One region of the Brachybacterium sp. sponge genome, then DNA from elsewhere that is predicted to be linked to it. Evidence: riboswitches for the same ligand, from Rfam matches in the RefSeq annotation. Region 1 holds a riboswitch; each other region holds the start of a gene.

Region 1 (5,794 bases):
GCTCCACGTTCTCGCGCACCAGGTGCAGCGGCACGTGCCCCGGGCCCTCGACCATCACCTGCACGTCGTGCTCCCACGCCCGACGGGTCAGCTCGGCGAGGGTGTCGAGCTCGGCGAACTGCGCGGCGTCGTTCGCGTCGGCGAGGCAGCCGGGCCGCAGTCCGTCGCCGAGGGAGAAGGAGACGTCGTAGCGGGCGAAGATCTCGCACAGCTCGTCGAAGTGCTCGTAGAGGAAGTTCTCCCGGTGCCGGGCCAGGCACCAGCCGGCCAGGATGGAGCCGCCGCGCGAGACGATCCCCGTGACCCGGTTCGCGGTCAGCGGCACGTAGCGCAGCAGCACCCCGGCGTGGATCGTCATGTAGTCCACGCCCTGCTCGCTCTGCTCGATCACGGTGTCCCGGAAGATCTCCCAGGTCAGCGCGTTCGCGTCCCCGTTCACCTTCTCCAGCGCCTGGTAGATGGGGACGGTCCCGATGGGCACCGGGGAGTTGCGCAGGATCCACTCGCGGGTGGTGTGGATGTCGTCCCCGGTGGAGAGGTCCATGACGGTGTCGGCGCCCCAGCGGGTGGCCCACTCGAGCTTGGAGACCTCCTCGGCGATCGAGGAGGTCACCGCCGAGTTGCCGATGTTCGCGTTGACCTTCACCAGGAAGCTGCGGCCGATGATCATCGGCTCCGCCTCGGGATGGTTCACGTTCGCGGGGATGACCGCGCGACCCGCCGCGACCTCGCTGCGCACCAGCTCCACGTCGCGGCCCTCCCGCAGCGCGACATAGCGCATCTCCGGGGTGATCTCGCCGCGACGGGCGTAGTGCATCTGGGTGACGCACCGGCCCGGGAGGGAGCGCAGCGGGGGCCGGCTCTCGCCGCGCCACTCGGCGCTGGCCTCGCCGCGGCGCACCGCACCGCGCCCGTCGTCGGACAGATCGCGGTCCCGGCCCGCGTACTCCTCGACGTCGCCGCGGCGCCGGATCCACTCCTCGCGCAGCGGCGGCAGGCCCTCCTCCGGGACGCAGCCGGGACCGGCGGTGCGGTACACGTCCAGCGGCGGGTTGGCCGTCCCGGCGGGGGAGGGGTCCTGGGCGATGCGGGTGACGGGCACCCGCAGGCCGTGCGCGGGGTCCTCCAGGTGGCCGAGGCTGTGGGTGGGGTAGTTCTCAGGGCGTGCGGACATGCAGTCGCTCTCCTTCTTCCTTCGCCGGCATGACCCGGGGCAGGTTCGGTCGGTGCTCGAACCGCGACAGTTCGATCTCAGCCCGTTGCGACGGGCACCCGAGGGATCGGCGACGACCGTAGCAGACGCATGCGGTCGCGTCCGCGGCGTGCACGTCCGCGGCGTCCGCGAGGGGCGCCGGACCGCCACGGCCGACGGGCCCTGCCGCGTAGAGGTCCGCGCCAGGGCCCGTCGGCCGCTCGTCCTGAAGGGTGGGGCCTGGTCAGTCCCCGTAGCGCAGCTCGACGCGGCGGTCCGCCGCATTGCCGGCGTCGTCCCCTCCGCCTCCTGCGGCGGACGGCTTCGCATCGCCGTGCCCGGTGACCTCGAGGGTGAGATCGGGGCGCTCCGCCGCGAGCGCGTCGGCGACCGCCTGGGCGCGGTTCTCCGAGAGCTGCTGGTTGTCGAAGTCATACTGCGAGCGGTCCACGGGCAGAGAGTCGGTGTGCCCGCCCACCTGCACGGTCGTGCCCTCGGGGATTTCGGCGGCGAGCTCGACGATGCGGGCGGCGGCCCCGACGGAGAGGTCCCAGGCGTTGGAGGGGAAGAGGATGTCGGCCTCGAGCACGATCACCTCGTCCTCGGCGGGCTCGCTGCCGCCGAGCTCCGTGATCGAGCGGGCGGGTTCGCACTCGGTGATCGAGCGTGCCGGGTCGTAGACCGTGATCGAGCGCTGGAGGATCTCGTCGGTGATCTCGAAGGGCTGCTCGGGCGGGCCCTTCGTCTCGCCCTCGGCGAAGGCCGCGGGCGCGCCGAGGGCCAGCAGCAGGGCGGATGCCGCGAGCGAGGCGGCGGCCGTGGCCCGTCGGCGGGCGGCCCGGGCCGCCGACGGCTCGGCCGTAGGGCGCGGGGCGCCGTGTCGGGGCGGCTCGGCGCGACGGGGCGACGGGTCGGCGGGAGAGAGGTGCGTCGCCTCGGGCTGCGGAGTCGTGCGGAGCATCCTCATCCCTCCTCGGCCTCGATCTGCACGTCCTCGAAGGAGGGGCCCGCGCCCATCACGACGTCGATCGCGGTGATGTCGTCGATCGGGGCGGCGAAGTTCGCCCAGTACGCCTGGGTGTCGCCGGAGGAGAGCTCGATCACGTTCTGCGTGCTGTTCCACATCGCCGGGCTGTCGTAGCTCTTGCTGGTGTTCAGGATGTCGTAGCGGGTGAGGTTCGCACGGTCCACGAGGGCCGGCGCCACCACGGAGTGGTTGTCGCCGTGCAGGTCGAAGAGCGTGAAGGCGCCGGGCTCGGTGAACTCCGGGGTGAAGGTGAGCAGCAGCTCGAGGGTCTCGCCGCGCCGGCGCAGGTGGTGCAGGCCCACGGTCATCGTCCCCTCCGCCTCGTCGGATGCGATGGGGTACTCGAGCGTGGCGATCGCGTCGGCCGGGTCGACGGAAGAGGCTGCCTGCGCATCGTCCGCACCGCCCGCGGAGCCCTCCTCCCCGCCGCCGTCGGACGCGGCCGGCTGCTCCTGGTCGCCGGAGTCGCTGTCGGAGCCGCCGTCGCCGGCCTCGTTCCCACCGGACTCCTCGAACTCGGCGTCGCCGCCGGTGGTGCAGGCCGCGAGCGACAGCGCGCCGAGCGAGGCGAGGGCCAGCAGGGCCCCGCGCCGGGTGGTGAGACGGATGCGGTGAGCGGTCATGGTCGGACTCCTTCTCTCGGGCGGCTGCGCGGCCGCCGGGGATGTTCTCTCACGATGTATGTCGTCGGCCGGAGCGGATCGGTTGCATCGGATCTGGGCCAATTCCTCGAGCGGTCACGCGTGGACCCTCACCACGCGCCGTGCCTCCAGCTCCTGGCCCTTCGCGGTGCGGGCGCGCAGCACCAGCTCGGCGCGCCCCGGTCCCGAGGCGGTCAGCGTCGCCTGCTGGGCGTCGACGAGGTGCTCGCCCGTGGGCAGCGTCCACACCCACGAGTCCACGCCCGCCATCTCGGCGGTGAACACCGCCTGCTCGCCCACGCGGATCTCCTCGGGTCCGGCGATCTCGAGGGAGGACGAACCGGCGGCAGACGGGGCGGACGCGTCCAGTCCCAGCAGCGCCCCGGCCCCGAGGCCGACGCCGAGCGCGAGCGCCGGCAGCGCGACGAGGAGGGCGCGGCGGCGCGGGCTTGCGGCGGGGACGTCAGCGTCTGAACCCTCCGCGGACTGCGAGGTCGTCGTGTGCGCGGTGGTCCTGTCGGCCGCGCTGGGGCGGGCGCCCGCATCGCCGTCGGCCCCCGGCGCACCGTCGACAGCTCCCGCAGTGCCGTTCGCGGCCGAGGCGCCGACCGTCTCGGGGTCGGCGCCGCCCGTCGGACGAGCGGGCGGGGGAAGGGCGAGCGCCTCCTCGATCTCGGCGAGCCACTCCGTCGCCTCGGCCTGGCGTGCGGCGGGATCCTCGGAGAGGCCCCGGTTGAGGACGTCCTGGAGCGCCTGCGGCATCTCGGCGTCGTCGATCAGCCAGCGCAGCAGCGCGGACATCGCCCAGATGTCGGCGCGGATGTCGACGGTGCCGGTGCGGGACTGCTCTGGCGGGCGGAACCCGTCGGTGCCCGCCGCGACGGTCAGGCCGGAGCTGCGGGCGAGGTCCTTGCACATCCCGAGGTCGGCGACGAGGAGCCGCTCGTCGGCGCGCACCACGGCCGACGGTGAGGACTCGATGCCAACGGCGCGCGCCGCCTCACCGCTGGTGCTGGTCAGCAGCAGGTTCCCGGGGCTGAGATCGCGGTGGACCAGCTGGGCGCGGTGCACGGCGGCGACCGCCGCGGCGAGGGGCCTCGCCACGGCGAGGACGTCGGCGCCGGCGGCGCGCCAGCCGCCCGCGCGCAGCTCCTCGACGCGGCGGCGCAGGGAGCCGCGGTCGGCGAGCTCGAGCACCAGATAGGGCTGCTGGCGCTCGTTCTGGTCGATGTCGTGGACGGAGACGAGGTGGCGCCCGCCGACGCGGCGCAGGCTGCGGCCCTCGGCGATGAAACGCTCGCGGATCTCCGGGTTCAGGCTGTGGTTCTCCGCGAGCACCTTCACCGCGACATCCGCGTCGAGCCGCTCGTCCCGCGCACGATGCACCGTCGCGAAGGAGCCCGCGCCGATCACCCCGCCCAGGCGGTAGCGCTCGCCGAGCGCCGTCACGCGGGAGCCCCGGGCACGGGATCGCCCGCGCCCAGCCGACCGGCGAGCATCGCCCGGCCGCGGCTGACCTGCGACTTCACGGTGCCCTCGGCGCGGTCCAGCTTCGCGGCGATCTGCGCGTACGGCAGCTGCTCGAGGTCACGCAGCTCGAGGGGGACGCGGTAGAGGTCCGGGAGATCCGCGAGCACCTGCCGCACGCTGACGCGCTCGGCGGTCATCGAGCTCATCCGCTCGGCGGACCGGTGCTGCTCCTCGAGCTCGACCGTGGCCCGCAGGCGCCGCAGATGGTCCGCGACGCGGCGTCGGACGATCGAATGCACCCAGGTGGTGACCTTGGAGCGGCCGTCGAAGCGGTGGATCGACTCCGCGATCGAGATCAGCGAGTCCTGGGCGACGTCCTCGACCGCACCGGGATCCAGCAGCGCGGCCCCGGCGAAGCGGTGCACCACCCCGGTGCCGTCCAGCACCTCGACGAAGAGCTCGAGCGCGGCGGGGCTCGATCCGGCGTGCTCGGCGAGGAGGGCGAGCACCTCGTCCTGGCCGTCGACCGCGAGGAGCTCGTCGGCCGTGCGGCGCGCGGCGTCGAGGCGCCCTGCCTGCAGATGTCGTGCCAGCTCATCGCCGTGCTGCGCCGTCGTCCCCGGCGGCGGTCCCCACTCCGTCCCCATGCTTGCGAGCCTATCGCGAACGGGGCGCCCGCCGAGCGGCGGACGCCCCGTTCAGGACGACATGTGGGCCGGCCAGGCCCGGAGCGAGGTCAGCGCTGCGAGGCCTCCGCGATGCGGCCGGTGTTCTGGGCCGTGCGCACGGTCGCGACCGCGAACTCGAGCCCGAGGCGCATCGCGATCAGCGCGATCACGGAGGGGATCCAGCCGAAAAGGATCGAGAGGATCAGCGGGAACGCGTTGAAGCCGCCCTCGCCGTAGAAGCTGTTCATGCTGCCCCAGGCGATGCCGAGGAAGATGCCGTTGATGATGCTCATCAGCCACATCAGCGCTGCGACGACGAACGCGATGACGTAGAGGAAGGACGAGAACTTCACGGTGATGAAGTGCTCGAACTTGAAGTCGAACAGCGCCTTGAAGAAGCCTGCCTCGCCGAAGCGGCCGTCCCCGGAGGCGCCGCCGCCGGTGGCGGGGTAGGGCGCGGCCGCGGGGCTCTGCGCGGAGCCCCAGGCCTGGTCCTGGGCGGGCGGCTGCGGGGCCGACGGCGCGCTCTGCGCACCCCAGGCGTCCTGCTGGCCGGACGCGGCGGCGGTCTGCTGGCCGTAGGGGTCCGACGACGGGGCGGCGTAGGGATCCTGCCCGGCCCCGCCCGCGGAGGGGGCCTGGTCCTGGGCGCCGAATCCGCCGCTCGACGGCTCGGGCGCGGAGCCCTGTCCGTGCTGCGGATCCAGCGGGTTGCTGCCCTCGGGCGGCTGCGACATGGTGCGACTCCTTCTGCGAGATCTGATGGACGAGGAGGAGGTCGTCGGCGCCCCCGCGC
Region 2 (5,794 bases), on a different contig from region 1:
CGTCGGCCACCAGCTGCATCGACACGGTCGCGGTGAGGCAGTGGACCAGCGGCGCCGCCTCCCGCACCGCCGCGACGACGGGCAGGGCGCGGGCGAGATCGGGGTCGTCGGCGGGGCTCATCGCGCGCTCCGCCCGGCGACCGCGTCGAGGTCCGCGTCGATCTCCCGCGGGGAGAGCCGCGGGCCGAGCAGCGCCCCGACCACCACGAGCAGCCCGCCGAGCGCGACCATCCCCATCACCGTCACGTGCCGCCCGAGCAGCGGCTCGAGCGCCGGCACGTAGAACGGGTACAGCGCCGGCAGCACGAGGGAGAGGCTGTAGGCGGAGCCGTAGCCGGTCGAGCGGATCGCGGTGGGGAACCGCTCGGAGAGATAGGCGGCGATCGGACCGTAGGCGGAGACCGTCGCGACCTGCAGCAGCGCGGCCAGCAGCGACGCGACGGCGAGGGTCGGCGCGGTGACCGCAGCCCACCACAGCACCGGGCCAACGAGCCCCGCGACGGCGCCCCACACCACCAGCAGGCGCCGCCTCCCGACGAGGCTCGAGAGGTGCCCCGCGAGCGCCATCACGAGCGCCTGCGCGATCGAGGCCGCGCCCATCACCAGCGGCACCGCCTCCGGGGCGATCGGCGAGTCGGTGGACAGCCGCGCCGTCAGCAGCAGCACGGTCGAGTCGGTGAGCAGCCACAGCCCCGTCATCAGCACGAACGCCGCCCAGAACGCGGACGCCCACCGTCCGGTGAGCAGGCTGCGCAGGCCCGGGCGCGGGGCCGACGGGGCGGCCGACGCCGGTGCTCGCCGGGCCTGCGGCGCATCGACCACGTGCCGCCCGTAGTAGAGCATCATCCCGATCGACAGCGCCGCGCCCGCGACGAACAGCGCCCGCCAGCCCCAGACCGCGTACTGCTCCGGCCCGAGAGCCGCCAGCAGCGCCGCGACGGCGAAGGCGATCGTGGCCTGCGCCCACGGCGCCATCGAGAGGATCAGCCCGCTCATCAGCCCGCGTCGGCGCGGTGTCGACCACTCCATCGCCAGCGGGATCGCGGCCGAGTACTCACCGGCCACGAAGATGCCGCCGAGGAAGCGCAGCGCCAGGATCAGCGCGACCGTGCCCGGGCCGAGCACCTGATGGGTGGGGACGAGCGCGATCGCGAGCGCGCACGCCGCGGTGCCCGCGATCGCGAGACGAGTGGTGCGAGTGCGTCCCATGCGGTCCGCGATCCGCCCGAACACCACCCCGCCGACCGGCCGGCCCAGCAGCATCGCGACGATGATCAGCGCCGCCGCCGACGCGGTCGCCGACGGGCCCGCGATCACGAGCATCGCCGGGGCCAGCGCCGTGACCGGCAGGAACACATGGATGTTGTCGATGAAGTTCCCGACCACGCCGGCGCGCAGCGCGGCCCGACCCTCCGGCGGCAGGGCGCGGGTGCCGGTCGCGGCGATCGAGGCGGCGGTCATCGGGTCACCCCCGCGAGGGCCGGGCTCGGGGCGACGGCGGCGGGGGCCACGCGCCGTGCCTGCTCGAAGAACTCCAGCTCGTGGCGGCAGGCGAGGAGGAAGGCGCGCGCCGCCTCCGCCCGCACGGCGGGATCAGCGGCCTCGAGCTCGCGCTCGACGACGCCGAGCGCCCCGCGCACCCCCTCCACGAAGGTGGGGTCGCGGTAGGTCAGGAGCCACCCCGCGTAGGGGTGCTCGTCCGGTACCTCGGGCAGGCTCGCCCCGACCTGCGCGTACAGCCAGAAGCAGGGCAGCGCCGCGGCCGCTCCGACGGCCGTCGGGTCCCCGAGCGCCCGGGCGAGCAGGAAGTCGGTGTATGAACTGGTCACCGGGCTGACGGCCACCTCCGCCGCGTCAGGACGGGTCGCGAGCCAGCCGCGGTGGAGCTCGAGCTCAGTATCCACGCAGTGCCGGGAGGAGTCCGACCAGAACTCCCGCGCGGCAGGGTCCTCCGATGTCGCGGCGAGGGTCGCGAGGGCGCGGGAGTAGCGCTGCAGGTAGTGAGCGTCCTGCGCGAGATAGAAGGAGAACTGCCCCTCGGGCAGGCTCCCGTCCACGAGCGCCGCCACGAAGCCGGAGCCCTCGATCGCGCCGGCGAGCGGCGCCCCGGCCGCCCACAGCGCCTCGGTCCACGGGCCGACGGGCGGGACCGAGGCGGCAGGACCCGTCGGGCCGTCGGCCGTCGCTCGGGCGGCGAGCTGGGCCGGCTGCTCCCACCGGTCCGGCACCGCGCCGCCGGCGACCCACGGCGCGGCCGATCCCGCCGCCGCGAGCCGCCGTGCCCGGTGGGCGTGGTCGACGGGACCGTTCCCGCTCCCGACCTGCAGCTCTGCGCCGTGCAGAATCGCCTCGTGGAGCCAGTCGGTGACCCAGGCGAGGGCCGTGGCCGGGTCCTCACCGGCGCCGAGCCGGGTCGCGAGCGCCGCCGCGAGGGAGCAGCCGGTGCCGTGCGTGCTCGTCGTGTCCACCCGCGTGGAGTGCACCCTGTGACGGGTCCCGTCGGCCGCGATCCAGGCGTTGGTGACCTCGCGGCTGTCGAGGTGCCCGGTCTTCACGACGACCGCGACGCCGGTCGCCTCCGACCAGCGGGCGGCCTGGGCGAGGGCCTCGTCCTCGTCGTGCGCGCGGGGCTCGCCGGTGAGGACGGCGAGCTCGTCGATGTTCGGGGTGACCACGGTGGCGAGGGAGCAGAAGCGGATCATCGCCTGCTCCGCCTCGGGCTCCAGCAGCCTGTCGCCGCTGGTCGCGACCATCACCGGGTCGACCACGAGCACCCGCGGCGGGTGCGCGGAGAGCCAGGTCCGGGCGGCCTCGATGATCTCTGCGGTGCCGAGCATGCCGGTCTTGACCGCCTCGAGCTCGACGTCGTCGGAGACCGCGCGGAGCTGCGCGGCGAGGAACTGCGCGGGAGGGACGTGGATGTCGCTCACTCCGTGGGTGTTCTGCGCGACGACCGCGGTCACCGCCGCCATGCCGAAGCCGCCCGCGGCGGTGATCGATTTGAGGTCCGCCGCGGTGCCGGCACCTCCCGTCGGGTCGGTGCCCGCGATCGAGAGCACGCGCGGGGCCGACGGCGCGGGGCGGTCGGGTGCGGGCCGGCGGGTAGCGGGCCGATCGGGCGCGGCGGCGCGGGGGAGGGCAGCGGGAAAGAGGGTGCAAGGATCCGAGCTCATGCGGACATCCCTTCGCTAGTACGAACTAGATCAGGTTCCACGGGTGTGATCTCAGCGCCTCGGGCGCACCCCGTGTCCAGCGGCCGAGTGTAGGCCAAGCGACGGGGGAGGGGCCTGGGCGTCTGGAGTCGATGCCTCCTGCAGCAAGGGTCCGACAGACGAAGCGAATCCTCCGAAAACCGGTGGATGACATTGTGGAAAAAGTGGGACTGTGGAGGAAAGGTGTGGATCGAGAGCTGCATAGCGGTCGAAATGCGCCACTCGATCAGAAAGTTATCCACATATTCTTCTCGAACCTTCCTTCTGTCGGTTCCGGCCCCTAGTGTGAAGGGGTCGGATCGAAAGGGGCGGTGCATCGACGCATCGCCGACGCGGACGGGGAGGAGGGGCCGATGAGCATCACGCAGCCGGAGCATTCGTCGGGCGATGAGATCGCCGACGACGCACGCGATGCTGGGCGTCCCGAGGCCGCGGCTGCCACCTCCGACCATGCCGTCGATGCCCTGATCGCGTCGCTGCCTGCTCGTCTCCACCGCGTCACCGCGCGTCAGGCGCGCACTCGCGATGCGCTGCCTGAACTCGGCGGCTGCGCCGACGACCCCGCTCTGAGCGAGGCCGCGCAGCGCGTCTGGGACGCGGAGCGCGCCACCGCCCTCGCGCTCGCTGCGCAGTACCGCGCCCTCGCAGCCCTGCACGAGGTCGAGGGCGAGTACGAGGATGCCTGCGAGCTCGACGAGGTCGAGACTCTCCGCGCCGCGCTCGGCCTCCGGGTCACTCGCAGCGCCGCGAGCTGGAGACTGCGTGACGCGTACCAGGCCGTGCATCATTTCCCGCGCACCCTCGAGAACCTCGAATCCGGAAGCATGCCGTCGGCCTGGTTCCAGAAGATGCTGAAGACCTCGCAGAAGCTCTCCGAATCCTCCAGGAGGGATCTCGATGCCGTGATCTCGACATGGTCCACGGATATCAGCCCGGAACGTTTCTTCACGCTCCTGCGCGCCCTCGTCGAGCATCTCGCCGAGCGCGAGAGCCGTCCCGATCCGGTCGCCGCGCTCGAGCGCACCGTCGAGCTGCTGCCCGGCGCCGAGGCCGGCACCGGGACCCTGAGGATCACGGGTCCGATCCCCGAGATCCTCGCTCGGTGGAAGTCGATCGACGAGTCCGCCCGCGCCGTCCAGGCGGCGCAGCGGGCGGCGCTCCGCGACGGTACGCCCGTCCCGCACGACCCCGACGGCGTCGTCCGCGAGACCGGCCGGGCCCTCCCGCTGACCCGGCTGCGCTACGCCCTGATCGACGCCGCCGAACTCGACGTCGACGGGGTCGCCGTCCCCGCCGAGCGGTTCCGCCTCAACGTCACCGTGCCCGTGCTGACCCTGCTCGGCGCCTCCGACCAGCCCGGCATGCTCGACGGCGTCACCCCGCTGCCGCCCTCGATGGCGCGCTCCCTTGCCGGCAGCTGCACCGTCTGGCACCGCGTCCTCACCAGCGCGAGCAGCGGCGCCTTCCTCCCGCTCCCGGCCGACCGCGTCACCCCCACCCCCGCGATGCTCTAGCACCTCCGGCTCCGCAACGGGCAGTGCGCCGTCCCCGGCTGCACGCGCCCCACCTCCTGGGCCTCCGAGTGCGACCACATCGAGGAGTGCCTGCGCGGCACCCCGGGCGAGGGCGGCGCCACCGAGGTCGAGAACCTGCACCTCCTGTGCTGGCGGCACCACCTCGACAAGACGAACGGCCTGCTGGACCCCACCCGGCTCCCCGCGCAGGCAGGCAGGCCCGGTCGCACCCGCTGGACCGTCGGCCGCCACGGCGACGCCGTCACCGTCCTCAACGACCTCGACCACGCCAGCCTCGAGATGGTCGAGCTGCTCACCGCCGCCTGGACCGGATTCCTGCGCGGCACCCACGCCGGCAGCCCCGCGACCAGCCCGAACAGTCCGCCGGGGCATCCCGCTGACCGGCGTGTGCTCACCACGCCGGTGGCCGAGGAGCCGACCCTGCAGACGCAGGTGCCGCCCGGACCCCCGCCGACGGCGACGTCCTCGCGCGGCGAGACTCCGCCGCCCCGTGCCCAGCTCCCGGAGCCCCCGCCCGAGGGATGGGGCGACTACGGTCCGCCGCCCTTCTGATGCCGCGCGCCCGTCCCTCGTCCGTCGCACCCCGCCCCTAGGCTCGATGACATGAAGATCCTGCACACCTCGGACTGGCACCTGGGCCGCACCCTGCACAAGGTCGACCTGCACGAGCACCAGGCTGCCTTCCTCGACTGGCTCGTCGACCTCGTCGAGGCCGAGGGGGTGGACGTCGTGGTGATCCCCGGCGACGTCTACGACCGCGCCGTGCCCGCGGTGAGCAGCGTGACCCTCCTGGACCGGGCCCTCGCCCGCCTCGCCGACACCGGCGCGACCGTGGTGCTGACCAGCGGGAACCACGACTCCCCGGAGCGGCTCGGCTTCGGCCGCTCCCTGATGCGCGCCGGCATCCACCTGCTCACCGACCTGCCCGGGATCGAGCACCCCGTCTCCGTCGAGGACGAGCACGGCGAGGTGCTGTTCTTCGGCCTGCCCTATCTCGAGCCGGACCGCGCCCGCACCGAGCTCGCCGGCGAGGGCGAGGAGCCGCTG
Region 3 (5,794 bases), 850 kb from region 1:
AGCACGATCAGCCGGTCCACGTGCGGCAGCCAGGGCCCGAACCGGTGCTCGGCGACGACGAGGGTGCGGCCGCCCGCGACCGTCAGGATCGCCTCTCGCACCTGCTCGGCCGTCGGGGCATCGAGCATGGAGGTCGGCTCGTCCAGGAGCAGCAGGTCGGGGCGCAGGGCCAGTGCGCCGGCCAGCGCGATCCGCTGCTGCTGGCCGCCCGAGGCGTCCAGCGGCGCCCGCTCAGGGTCGAGGTCGACGCGCGCCGCCTCGAGCGCCCGGGCGGCGCGCTCGGTGAGCTCCGGCCGGGGCAGTCCCGCGTTCTCCGGTCCGAAGGCGGCGTCGCGGGCGACGGTCGCGCCGACCAGAGCGTGCACCGGGTTCTGCAGCAGCAGGCCCCGCTCCCCGGGCCGGCTGGGCGCGGGGACGAGCCCCTCGCCGTCCCCGTCCTCGGGGTCCAGCAGCCCGGCCAGCGCCCGCAGCACGGTCGACTTCCCACTGCCGCTCGCCCCGGCCAGCAGCACTCGCTGCCCGGGCGGGATCTCGAGGTCGAGCCCCTCGATGGTCGGCTCGCGCCGGCTGAGCGGCCGCCAGCGCAGCCCGTCGACGTGCACGGACGCCGCCGGGACGGTCCCGGTGCTCAGGCCTCCACCGCGCGGGCCGCCTCCCGGCCGGAGGCCAGGGAGTCCACCGCGCCGGTCGCGATCAGCGCCCGGCTCGCCGCCCAGCCCAGCACCCCGCACAGCAGCGCCCCCGAGAGCAGGAAGAAGGCGAGCATCGTGCCGGAGAAGGCCCAGCTCATTTCCTGGTAGTAGGCGACCTTCTCCCATCCCCATTCGAGCAAGGCAGAGAGCACGCCGCCGAGCACCGCCACGGGCAGGGTGAAGCGCCGGTAGCGGGTGAGCAGGAAGGCGAGCTCGACCCCACCGCCCTGCATGAGACCGGACACGGCGGTGCCCCAGCCCCACTGACTGCCCAGCAGCATCGAGAGCACGGCGGCGACCATCTCCGCGAGCAGGGCGGCGCCGGGCTTGCGCACCAGCAGCGCGGCGAGCACGGCCGGCAGGAACCAGATCCCCGCCAGCAGCCCCTCGGCCGGCTTGAACGCCGCGGTCAGCGGGCCGATCAGGGTGTAGAGCTGGCCGTAGCCGAGGAAGGCGACCCCGAAGGCCGCCCCGATCAGCACGGTCACCAGCAGATCGACGGTGCGATAACGGGTCATCACGTCTCCTCCCAGGTCCTGGAAGGGGCGCGGAGCACCGGCGGTGCTCCACGGAAATCCCGACTCCCTACGCCGGTGCGAGCCGGATCAGGTTCGAGGGTCTGCGCCGTCGGCGCACTCTCAGCACCGGACGGTGCTCCCCTGTCAGTGGATGACGAGCAGACAGTCTAGCCCAGGAGCACGCTCAGCGGCGGGCACGGATGGCCTGGTCGATCGCATCGGCGGCCGCCTCGGGGTCGACGGGGGAGAGGATGTAGCAGGTGTCCTTCGTCCCGATGATCTCCACGCTCGTGCCCGGCCGGGTGACCAGCATCCGGTAGGGACGCTGCTGTTCGGCGAGGGTGAAGATCTTCCGCCGGCCGACGGGGGTGAGCTCCTCGGGCTTCGGGGTCATCGCCCTCCCGCGCCGCCAGCCGTAGCCGCCGAGGGCGACGCCCACGGTGCCGGTGGGGATATCGCGCAGCTGCACGGTGCGGAAGTCCTCGATCGGCCAGACCCGGCGGGGGAGGAAGCCTCCGAGGCTCACGGTGACCCCGTTCCCGTCGACCACGAAGCGGGTGGCCTGGCCCATCCACGTCCACAGCGCCAGCAGCGCGAAGGCGGCGAGCACCGCGATCGCGCCCGGCGCCGAGCCGCGCTGCAGCAGCAGGCCCGACACGATCAGGCCCGCCACCACGGTGACGACGACGCGGGTCCAGCCCACGGACGAGGGCACCGTCCGCCCGACGTGGAAGGGCGGATCGGGCCTCACCAGATGCTCACCCGCTCCTCGGGGGCGCGGTACATGCCGTCGCCCTCGCGCACGTCGAAGGCCTCGTGGAACTCGTCGATGTGCCCGGCGACCGTGTTGCAGCGGAACTCCATCGGCGCATGCGGGTCCACGGCCAGGCGGCGGATCGCCTCCTGGGGCCGGTTCCGGCCCCGCCACACGGTCGCCCAGGACCAGAACACGCGCTGCAGGCCGGTGAGCCCGTCGAGCTCGGCCGCGGCCTCCTCCTCGGAGCGGCTGGCGAGATAGGCCTTGACTGCGATGGAGAGCCCGCCGAGGTCGCCGATGTTCTCGCCGATGGTGAGGGCGCCGTTGACTCGGTGGGAGTCGTCGAGCTCGCGCGGGGAGAGCTCCGAGTACTGCGCGATGAGACGGGCGGCGCGGGCGTCGAAGGCCTCGCGGTCCTCCGCCGTCCACCAGGAGACGAGGTTGCCGTCCCCGTCGTACTTCGAGCCCTGGTCGTCGAAGCCGTGGCCGACCTCGTGGCCGATCACCGCGCCGATCCCGCCGAAGTTCACGGCGTCGTCGGCTTCCGCGTCGAAGAACGGGGGCTCGAGGATCGCGGCGGGGAAGACGATCTCGTTCCGGCCGGGGTTGTAGTAGGCGTTGACCGTCTGCGGGGTCATGTGCCACTCGGTCTCGTCCATCGGCCCGCCGACCTTCGAGAACTCGAAGTCCGCCTCGAAGCGGCGGGAGGCGCGGACGGTCGCGACGAGGTCGCCGGGGACGAGCTCGAGGCCGTCGTAGTCGCGCCACGTCGAGGGATACCCGATCTTCGGGGTGAACCTCTCGAGCTTCGCGAGCGCCTTCTCGCGGGTGGCCGGGGTCATCCAGTCCAACGAGCTGATCGAGTCGCGGTAGGCGTCCATCAGGGCGTCGACCAGCGCGGTCATGCGCTCCTTGTGGGCGGCGGGGAAGTGGCGGGCGACGTACTCGCGGCCGACGGCGAAGCCGACCGCGCCCTCGACCAGGGCCACGCCCCGCTTCCACCGCTCCTTCAGCTCCTCCGCACCGGACAGGACGCGGCCGGAGAAGTCGAAGTCCTCCTCGACCAGCGCGGCGGGGAGATAGGGGGCGTAGGAGGAGACGGTGTGCATCGCGAGCCACGTGCGCAGCACGGCGAGGTCCTCCCCGGCCAGCAGCTCCGCGGCGGCGGAGACGAACTCGGGCTGGCCGACGGAGACCACGTCGAAGGCCGCGGCCGGCGCGCCGGTGCCCTCGATGTACGCGTCCCAGGGGAAGGCGGGGGCGAGCTCGCGGCGCTGCGCGGCGTCCATGGGGTTGTCGGACTTCTCCCGGTCGCGCAGGCGGACCACGTCGACGTGGCAGGCGGCGAGGCGGGTCTCGAAGTCGAGCACGGCGCGGGCGAGCTCCTCGGGGCCGCCGGCGGCGAGCCCCGCACGGCCGGGCAGCTCGGCGAGGCGGGCGAGGTTCGCCAGGTGCGCGGCATAGGCCTCGCGGGTCTCGGCGTGGTGCTCCTCGCGGTAGTAGGACTCGTCGGGCAGGCCGAGGCCTCCCTGATGGATCTTGACCTGGTACTGGGAGGAGTCGTGGTCGTCGGTCCACACGTAGGCGAGCACCGCCGAGGCCCCCGAGTCGGGCGCCGCCATCCGGCGCACGAGGCCCTCGAGGTCCCGGGTCGCCCCGATCTCGTCGAGCAGGTCGGCGAGGCCGGACAGGCCCGCGGCCTCGATCGCCTCGGTGTCCATGAACATGCGGTACAGCGTGCCGATCCGGGCGTGGTCGGTGGTCGGGACCGGCAGGCTCCCCGCCTCGTCCGCGGTGCGCGCGACGTCGTCGGCCGCCTCCTCGACGATCTCCCGCACCCGCTCCTCGGACAGGTCGCGCAGCGCGTGGAAGGCGCCGTCGCTGGACCGGTCGGCGGGCATCACGTGCTCGGCGAGCCAGCGGCCGTTGACGTGGCCGAAGAGGTCGTCCTGGGGGCGGGCGGCGGCGTCGACCTGCTCGAGGTCGAGTCCGGAGGGGAGGGCAGCGGTCATCATCGGCTCCTGCGGGGGTGGTGGGGTCGGTCGGTCAGAGGCTCAGCAGTCCGAGCACGGCCAGGGCGAGGGTCAGTGCACCGAGGGCGATGGGCATGTACGCCCAGGGGGTGCGGGAGCGCTCCGCCGGAGGCCTGCGCTGGAGGACGAGGGTCGACAGCCCGGTGCCGATCGAGAGCACGGCGGTGCCGACGGCGAGCACGGGCGAGAGGATCACGAGCACGGTCGCGCCGAGCTGGAACATCACGGTGCCGAGCACGTCCAGCAGGCGCATCACGACGGTCTCGCGGGCGCCGACGCGCTGGGAGAGCAGGGTCGAGATCGCCTCCTCGGACCAGTCGCCGGGCGTGGCGATGCGGCGCCGGGTCGCGACGGTCTGCGCGGTCGCCAGCACGATCCACACCAGCGCGCAGCCGGCGCCCACCCACACCCCGAGCTCGGAGCGGATGTCGGCCGGCCACAGCACGAGAGCGAGCAGCACCGCGGCGATGCGCAGCACCTCCTCGAGCACGCTGCGCACCGCGACCAGCCCCGGGTTCACGGCGAGCTGGCGGCGGGTGCGGGCCACGAAGAGGCTCGTCGCGACGAGGGAGACGAGCTGCAGGGCGCCCAGCCCGATGCCCAGCAGCAACGGCACCGGCGTGGTGGGGGCGAAGGGCAGGATCGCCACCAGCATCACGATCGCGAGGGCGGGTATCAGCAGGGCCTGGATCGACAGGCCCTTGACGAGGTCCCGGACGAGATCCGCCCCGGTGGGGGGATGGTCATGACCGGTGTGGTCATGGGGATCGTGGGGGTCGTCGCAGTGCGGGCGGGGCTCCGCGGGGGTGTCGGTCATGGGGCTCCTTCTCGGTCCCCACCAGGGTAACGGGGCCCGGCCCGGGCCTGACCTGTGGAACCATGGCCTCGTGAGGACCGACGAGAAGCATTCCCAGGCCCCCGGGCTGACCGCGGCGCAGCGGCAGCGGGCGGTCGGCGCCGTCGTGGCCGCGGCGACCGGGGACGCGCTCGGGGCGCCCTACGAGTTCCAGGCCCCCGTCGTCGACTCCGAGGAGATCGCCATGATCGGCGGCGGCGTGCTCGGCTGGCAGCCGGGGGAGTGGACCGACGACACCTCGATGGCGATCGTCGTGCTCGAAGCCGCTCTAGCCGCCTCGGACCACCATGACCTGCGGCTCGAGTCCGCGCAGGACCACATCGCGCGCGAGTGGTACTCGTGGTCGCTGGGCACCCCGGACATCGGGAACCTCACCTCCCACGTGCTGCGCTCCGCGGCGGACATCGGCCGCGAGGCGGGCCACTACGCGCCCCGCGCGGTCGACTTCCGGGCCGCGGCCGCGAAGGCGCACGAGGACCACCCGACCTCCGCGGGCAACGGCTCCCTGATGCGCGCCCACGCCTCGGTGCTGCCCTATCTGCTCTCCCCGGACGCGGACGCGGCCGAGGCGATCGTCTCGGTGTGCCGCTTGACACACGTGCATCCGGACACGATCGAGGCCTGCATCCTGTGGGGCTTCGCCGTGCGCCACGCGATCCTCACCGGCGAGCTCGACGTGCGCGTCGGCCTCGACCAGCTCGAGCCCGAGCGCCGCACGGTCTGGCAGGACCGGATCGAGGAGGCGGAGGAGTCGACCCCGGTCATGTTCCGACGCAACGGCTGGGTCGTCGGCGCCTTCCAGGCGGCGTGGGCGGCGATCGCCGGCGTCGGCCCGATTCCCGAGGGGAAGTTCGCCCAGCGCGACGCACTGGTCGCCGCTCTCGAGGCCGCGGCCCGGGCCGGCTACGACACCGACACCGTCGCCTGCATCACCGGCT

Evidence for each region. A riboswitch is a leader RNA that binds a small molecule or an ion and turns the genes downstream of it on or off. The one in region 1 is predicted to bind thiamine pyrophosphate.
Region 2: another riboswitch for thiamine pyrophosphate. It lies ahead of A4A78_RS05210 (bifunctional hydroxymethylpyrimidine kinase/phosphomethylpyrimidine kinase); the one in region 1 lies ahead of thiC (phosphomethylpyrimidine synthase ThiC).
Region 3: another riboswitch for thiamine pyrophosphate. It lies ahead of A4A78_RS11835 (ECF transporter S component); the one in region 1 lies ahead of thiC (phosphomethylpyrimidine synthase ThiC).

What each region holds. Positions count from the first base shown of each region.
Region 1 covers NZ_LRMP01000002.1:10,889-16,682, forward strand. Annotated here, with positions in the region: gene thiC (phosphomethylpyrimidine synthase ThiC) at 1-1,174, opposite strand, end outside; TPP riboswitch at 1,172-1,286, opposite strand; gene A4A78_RS08140 (OmpA family protein) at 1,437-2,153, opposite strand; gene A4A78_RS08145 (hypothetical protein) at 2,156-2,842, opposite strand; gene A4A78_RS08150 (serine/threonine-protein kinase) at 2,957-4,309, opposite strand; gene A4A78_RS08155 (RNA polymerase sigma factor) at 4,306-4,977, opposite strand; gene A4A78_RS08160 (DUF4282 domain-containing protein) at 5,067-5,735, opposite strand.
Region 2 covers NZ_LRMP01000001.1:1,194,532-1,200,325, forward strand. Annotated here, with positions in the region: gene thiM (hydroxyethylthiazole kinase) at 1-121, opposite strand, end outside; gene A4A78_RS05205 (MFS transporter) at 118-1,461, opposite strand; gene A4A78_RS05210 (bifunctional hydroxymethylpyrimidine kinase/phosphomethylpyrimidine kinase) at 1,458-3,173, opposite strand; TPP riboswitch at 3,164-3,256, opposite strand; gene A4A78_RS05215 (hypothetical protein) at 3,566-4,726, shown strand; gene A4A78_RS18085 (hypothetical protein) at 5,027-5,299, shown strand; gene A4A78_RS05230 (exonuclease SbcCD subunit D) at 5,351-5,794, shown strand, end outside.
Region 3 covers NZ_LRMP01000002.1:864,624-870,417, forward strand. Annotated here, with positions in the region: gene A4A78_RS11830 (ATP-binding cassette domain-containing protein) at 1-602, opposite strand, end outside; gene A4A78_RS11835 (ECF transporter S component) at 629-1,210, opposite strand; TPP riboswitch at 1,258-1,363, opposite strand; gene A4A78_RS11840 (hypothetical protein) at 1,395-1,961, opposite strand; gene A4A78_RS11845 (M13 family metallopeptidase) at 1,958-3,982, opposite strand; gene A4A78_RS11850 (hypothetical protein) at 4,014-4,817, opposite strand; gene A4A78_RS11855 (ADP-ribosylglycohydrolase family protein) at 4,888-5,794, shown strand, end outside.